DNA from 3 places in the Streptomyces sp. NPDC006385 genome. Region 1 is predicted to be linked to each of the others. Evidence: riboswitches for the same ligand, from Rfam matches in the RefSeq annotation. Region 1 holds a riboswitch; each other region holds the start of a gene.

The links. Region 1 has a riboswitch for cyclic di-AMP ahead of ABZ078_RS18950 (NlpC/P60 family protein). Riboswitches for the same ligand answer to the same signal wherever they lie in the genome.
Region 2: it holds a riboswitch for cyclic di-AMP, as region 1 does, so the genes downstream of both, ABZ078_RS26465 (LysM peptidoglycan-binding domain-containing M23 family metallopeptidase) here and ABZ078_RS18950 (NlpC/P60 family protein) in region 1, are expected to answer to the same signal.
Region 3: it holds a riboswitch for cyclic di-AMP, as region 1 does, so the genes downstream of both, ABZ078_RS17135 (M23 family metallopeptidase) here and ABZ078_RS18950 (NlpC/P60 family protein) in region 1, are expected to answer to the same signal.

Annotation. Positions count from the first base shown of each region.
Region 1 is NZ_JBEXQG010000022.1:5,024-7,214, forward strand. It holds gene ABZ078_RS18945 (NAD-dependent epimerase/dehydratase family protein) at 1-526, shown strand, start outside; cyclic di-AMP (ydaO/yuaA leader) riboswitch at 669-843, shown strand; gene ABZ078_RS18950 (NlpC/P60 family protein) at 900-2,191, shown strand, end outside.
Region 2 is NZ_JBEXQG010000039.1:6,960-9,150, forward strand. It holds gene ABZ078_RS26460 (alpha-galactosidase) at 1-1,001, shown strand, start outside; cyclic di-AMP (ydaO/yuaA leader) riboswitch at 1,272-1,466, shown strand; gene ABZ078_RS26465 (LysM peptidoglycan-binding domain-containing M23 family metallopeptidase) at 1,471-2,191, shown strand, end outside.
Region 3 is NZ_JBEXQG010000018.1:144,798-146,988, reverse strand. It holds gene ABZ078_RS17135 (M23 family metallopeptidase) at 162-1,184, opposite strand; cyclic di-AMP (ydaO/yuaA leader) riboswitch at 1,196-1,360, opposite strand; tRNA gene ABZ078_RS17130 (tRNA-Met) at 1,672-1,745, opposite strand; gene ABZ078_RS17125 (dihydrofolate reductase family protein) at 1,823-2,191, opposite strand, start outside.

The sequences.
Region 1 (2,191 bases):
CTGGCAGGCGGAGGCCGCCCAGGACCGCTGGCGCATGGTCTCCGTCAACCCCGGCCTGATCCTGGGCCCTTCACTCACCCCCACCTCCCGGTCCGGCAGCCTGTTCCTGCTGGAGGAGCTGTTCAAGGGCTACTTCTTCTACGGCGCACCGGACTTCAGTTTCACCACGGCGGACGTGCGCGAGGTGGCCGAAGCGCACGTGGCGGCGGCGGAGAACCCGGACGCGAAAGGGCGTTACATCGTCGCCGATCGCACCATGACGTCCTTCCACGAGATGTCCCGCATCATCCGGACCCGGTACCCCCGCGACCTCCGCCTCCCGCGCACCGCGCTCCCGCACTGGCCGGTAAGGATCCTGGGCCCCGCCTTCGGACTGACCCAGGACTACATCCGCAAGCACCTCGGCATCCGGTTCCGGGTGGACAACAGCCGCAGCGTGACCGAACTGGGCATCACCTACCGTCCGATCGAGCAGACCCTGCTGGACCACTACGAGGCGTGGCGGAATCAACGCGGTGCGAAGTGAATTCGGTGGTCTCCGCGCCGCGAGCGTCGAAGGTCACAGAAACGTATCGGACATTTCACACGTCAATCTTCACGCGGGGCACACAAGTTCGTTAGGTTACGGCTCAGGCCGCACGACGATCTCTGGCGAACCCCGTCGGGACGTGCGCCCTCCGCCGAGTCCGGTGCGCCCGCAGGGGTCACGGGAGCCGGGGACCCAACCGAACTTGGGGTGAATCGGCCCAACTGCCCTTCGGGGCAAGGGCCGTAGGGCACACCTTCCGGAAACGACCGCCCGAACCCGTCAGCTAACCCGGTAGGCGGAGCACGGAAGGAGTACGTCGCCCATGGCGCCGGAACGCACGGCGCGTCCGGGGGCTCTCAGCCTGCCCGGCATGCGCAATTCCGCACTCGCGTCGGCGGCCCTCACCTCTGTGGCCCTGCTCGCCCAGACGGCCAACGCCGCCCCCTCCCTCGGGGACGAGACACCGAGCCGCGAGGAGGTCAGCCGAAAGGTCAGCTCCCTCTACGACCAGGCCGAGTCCGACACGGGCACCTTCAACGCCACCCGCGCGGCGTCGGCGGGATCACGAGGGCGTGCCGACCGGCCGACCGACGCCGGACGCGGGCCGGACGCGCCTGCCGGGAACGACGACACCAGGCGCGGCGACACCAGGCGCGGCGACTCCGCGCTCGACAGGGTCGCCCGGCAGTGGTTCGACGCCGCCCGCTCGAAGCTGGGTCCGACGGTTCCGGCGACGCTGCCGAGCGACAAGCCGGAGCGGCCCGGCGGGACACGGTCCGCGCGCCCCGCCGAGCGTGCGGTGGCGGACCTCACCGACCTCGGGCGGGCCTCGTCCGGCCGCCCCGCCCTGGAGCCGCCCGCCGCGCCGGCAGCCGAGCTGACGTCCGCTCCGGCCACCGGATCGGCTGCCGTCGCGGAACTGACGGCCGGCCCCATCGCCGCCCTGCCGGCCCCTCCGGAGACATCGCACACTCCGGCTGACCAGGCCACGCAGACCGCCCTTGCCCTGCCCGCCCCGGCCGCGCCGCCCGCCGAACCGGCGGCCGAGATGACGGCCGAGTCGCGGCAGCGGTCCGCGCTGAAGGCGACCAAGGAGCAGAACCAGCGCAAGATCGACCGGGCCCGCGCACTGCTGTCGGCGTACATCGAGCAGCAGAACACACCACCAACGGCGATCGCGCCCCAGCCGGCGACGCCGCCGGCCACGGACACCTGGAGCACCCCACCGGCCTTGCCGGCCGACACCGGGACCACGACACAAACCCCGGCCACCGCCACCTGGAGCACCACACCGGCCCCGACCACCGACACCTGGGGCACCACACCGGCCTTACCCGCCGACACCTGGGGCACTACACCCACCCCGGCCACCGACACGTGGAACCCCACACCAGCCCGGCCCGTCGCCGACACCGGGACCACGACACAAACCCCGGCCACCGACACCTGGAGCACCACACCGGCCCTACCCGCCGACTCCTGGGGCACCACACCCACCCCGGCCACCGACACGTGGAGCACCACACCCACCCCGGGCACCGACACCCGGAGCACCACACCGGCCCTACCCGCCGACACCTGGAGCACCACGCCCACCCCAGCCGCAGACACCCGGAGCACCACACAAACCCCGGCCGCCCCCGCCCCCTGGCCCGCCACCCC
Region 2 (2,191 bases), on a different contig from region 1:
CGTCCGGGCTCAGGCCGCTCGCGGAGTACGTGCACGCCCTCGGTATGCAGTTCGGCATCTGGGTCGAACCGGAAATGGTCAATCCGGACAGTGAGTTGTATCGCACCCATCCCGACTGGGTTCAGCATCAAACGGGTCGAAAGCGGACGGAATTCCGCAATCAGCTCGTGCTGAACCTCGCGCGCGAGGATGTCCAGGAGTACCTCTGGGAGCGGCTCGACGGGCTCCTCTCCAGCGCCCCGATCGACTATGTGAAGTGGGACTTCAACCGCTGCTTCACCGACGCCGGCTGGCCCGGGGAGTCGTACCCGCAGCGGCTGTGGGTCGACCATGTGCGCGCGCTGTACGGCCTGCTGGACCGGCTGCGGGCCGCCCATCCGGGCGTCGCCTTCGAGTCCTGCTCGGGCGGCGGCGGGCGGATCGACCTCGGCGTGCTGAGCCGTACGGACCAGGTGTGGACCTCGGACAACACCGACCCGCTGGACCGGCTGGACATCCAGCACGGCTTCAGTCAGATCCACCCGGCCCGCGCCATGGCCGCCTGGGTCACCGACAGCCCGAACGCCATGCTCAACCAGCGCGCCAGCTCCCTGCGCTTCCGGTTCGTGAGCGCCATGGCCGGAGTGCTCGGGGTCGGGGGCGACCTCGCGCGGTGGAGCGAGGAGGAACTCGCCGAGGCCCGGGAGTGGGTGGCGCTGTACAAGGAGATCCGGCCCGTGGTGCAGCGCGGTGACCTCTACCGGCTGCGGCCTCCGGCGGGCGGACTGAGCGCGGTGCAGTACGCGCTCGGGGATGAGGCGGTCGTCCTCGCCTGGCTCCAGGCCCAGCGTTACGGCGAGCCCGCCCCGGCGCTGCGGCTGCGCGCGCTCGACCCGACAGCGTCGTACGAATGCCTTGAAACGGGCGAAATTCACAGAGGTGCAGTATTGCTGCATCACGGACTGCGTACCGGGTTGTGCGGCGACCTCGATGCGACGGTTATCCGGCTGCGTCGCATCTAGGAGTTCTGTCCGAATTGGCGCCTTCATTCCAACTCGCTCTCGCCTGAAGGAAGGTGGAGCAGTGTCACGTGAGGAGCGTCATATTCGTGACCGTGTGTCGCCCGTCATGTCCACGTAATTCACGTGCTTCTCATGGGGCTTTGTGTTTGGCGGCGCCCCAATAATGCACGGAGGGTGACCGGTAATTCCCGCAAGGGATCAACAGGAACGCATTCGGACGGAACCTCTCGCTTGTTCCCATGCGTCTTCCTCGCTTACGTTCGCCACCAATCCGGACGGACGCCTAATCCTGCCGCCGCCCGGATCCCGCGCAAACTCACCCGTACGGCAGGAGCGGGGGACCCACAGGTACAACCGCCTGTTCCGGTCTCCGGAACAGGCTTGGGGTCAAGTCGCGTCCCCGACGCGGCCGGGCATCTCCAGCCCGCACCCGACAGCTCACCTCGCAGGCGCCGGAGAGGAATTCGCCATGCCCGCGAAGGGTAAGCACCGCCGCCCGAAGCCCCCCCGCTTCACCCGCTCCATCGCAGTCGCCGGAACCGGCGGCGCCGCTCTCGCCCTCCCGTTCATCGGTGCCACCGGGGCCCACGCCGCTCCCTCGCAGTCCGTTTCGGAAAAGGCCGTTCAGGTTCTTCCGGTTGCCGGTCAGAAGGCCGCCGAGAAGAAGGAGACGACGCAGAAGGCGGATGTGCGGACGTATTCCGTGAAGGCCGGCGACTACCTTTCGAAGATCGCCGACGAGCAGAACGTGAGCGGCGGCTGGAAGAAGCTCTACGCCGACAACCGGGAGACCGTCGGCGACGACCCGTCGCTGATCCACCCCGGTCTGAAGCTCACCATCGGCGGCAAGAAGGCCGCGACGAGCACCCCCAAGTCGTCCTCCCCTTCCTCGTCATCGTCATCGTCATCGTCCTCGGACTCGTCCGCGTCGAAGTCGTCGAAGTCCGCCGCGTCGAAGGCGACCACGGCCGCCGAGAGCGCCGGGACCACCGGCACCACCAACGGCTTCACGGCCCCCGTGGCCGGTGCCGCCGTCGGCACCGCCTACAAGGTGGCGGGCAGCATGTGGTCCAGCGGCTACCACACCGGCGTGGACTTCGTCGTCCCGACCGGTACCTCGCTGAAGGCCGTGGGCGCGGGCACGGTCGTCTCCGCCGGCTGGGCCGGTGCGTACGGCAACCAGGTCGTCA
Region 3 (2,191 bases), on a different contig from region 1:
TTCCGCGGCGGCGACAAAGTTCCCGTGAACACTGCGCGCCCGTGCGCGCCCATCGGGTTGCCCGCACCAGGAAAAAGGAAAACCGGCAGCCCTGACGTCGGGGGGTCGTCGTCAGGGCCACCGGGGGATCTGCCGTGGAGGGCCTCAAGGGCCGCCAGATGTCAGGGCGTGAGACCCTTGCCGCGCAGCCATGCCAGCGGGTCGATGCCGCTCGCGCTGCCGCCGGTGTGCACTTCGAGGTGGAGGTGGGCGCCGGTCACGTTGCCGGTGGCGCCCACGCGGCCGATGACGTCGCCCGTGTTGACCTTCTGGCCGACGCTCACGCTGATCGACGACTGGTGCGCGTACCAGATCTCGGTGCCGTCGTCGAGGGTGAGGACCGTCTTGTAGCCGTACGACCCGTCCCAGCCGGCGAAGGTGATGGTGCCGGAGTGCACCGCCTTGATCAGGGTGCCGGTGGGCGCGGCGAAGTCGAGGCCGGTGTGGTAGCCGGAGGACCAGTAGGCGCCGGCCTGCCCGAAGGTCGAGGTGATGGTGTACGAGGAGGTCGGCAGCGTGTACTGCTTGGCCAGCTCAGCGAGGCGCTCGGCCTCGGCCTTCTTGCGGGCTTCCTCCTCGGCCTTGGCCTTCTCGGCGGCGGCCTTGGCCTTGGCCTCCTTCTCCGCCTTGGCGGCCGCGGCGGCGGCCTCCTTCTCGGCGGCGGCGACCGCTTCGGCGGCGGCCTTGCTCTCGATCTGCTCCTGCTGCTGCTCGACCTGGGCGATGATCCGGGCCCGCAGCGCCTCACCGGCGTCGCCGGTGCCCTGGGTGGTCTCCTCGGTCGTCGCGCCCATGGTGCTCAGCGCGGTGCCGGCGTCCTCGGCGGAGGAGTCGCCGTCGGATATGAGGGGCAGGTCCGGGATGGTGATGGCGACCGGCGGCTTGCCGCTCTGCGCGGTGGCCATGCCGCCCGCGCCGACGGCGGCTATGACGCCGACGCCGAGAACCGTGGAGCTGCGGGCGAGTCCCCCGCCGCGCTGCTTGGAGACGCGATGCCTGCCGCGTACGGGGCGAATGGTGTCCGCGGTGGGGTTCCACTCCTCGAACGGGCCCTCGTCGGTGCGGTCACGGTCGTAGCCGAAGGTGTCGGTGCTGCGCTGGCTCGGCACGAACGGGGCTTGCGTAGCAGGCCTGTTGGACGCCACGTGGGCGTACTCCTTTCCTTCCTTCTCGCCTACCGGGTTAGCTGACGGGTTCGGAGCAGGAAGGTCTCCTACGCGCGTATACCGACCGTGAGTCCACGGCGGCTTCAGCGCGATTCACCCCAGGGTGGTGGTTCCCCGGTTCCCGTACGCGGTACGGGATTCGGCGCGTGCGCACGGAGCCGCCTCTTGTGACGGCTGGGACGACCGCGCTGCGTTATCGAACGTTAATAGACGGGGGGTGCGGATTCCAAGCTGTTCCGCTTGATCGTTAACGTTTTTCGGGTGGACTTACGGGTCATGAGCGGCCCAAATCGGGCGAGTTGGCCAAGGCTCAGGAGTCGCACAATGATTGACAGTATGTCAGTTGTTATGCGGAGGGCGGTCGCCCGATCACGGTTGGTGACGGCGGTCAAGGGCGCCGTACGGCGATGAGGCCAGAAAAACACTCAGGGCCGGAACTTGATCAGTTCCGGCCCTGAGCCTTCAGTAGCGGGGACAGGATTTGAACCTGCGACCTCTGGGTTATGAGCCCAGCGAGCTACCGAGCTGCTCCACCCCGCGTCGATGAGTCCATAGTACGCCATCCGCGGGACCCGAAGCACACGCCTTTCCGCGCCCCCCTCCTGATGGGCGCCCCGTCACGGCAGCAGATGCCGGTTCGGCGCCTTGGCCCGCCCCTCGAACTCCGGCACGACCACGACGTCCACGCCCTCCCCCGCCAGCACCCCGCTCCCGTCGGCCCCCGCCACGAACGTGTCCGGCTCCCGCCAGGCCGTCACCACCCTGCGCACCCCCGCATCGAGGATCAACCGCGCACAGGGCAGGGGGCGCGACGCACGCCGCGTGCACGGCTCCAGGCTGCTGTACACCGTCGCGGCCGCCAGCCTCGGATCACCGGCGTCGATCTTCGCGAGCGCCGCCTCCTCCGCGTGCACCACGGGATCGCCGCCCTCCCGGGAGTGCCCCCGCGCCAGCTCGGTCCCGTCGGCCGCCACCACCACCGCCCC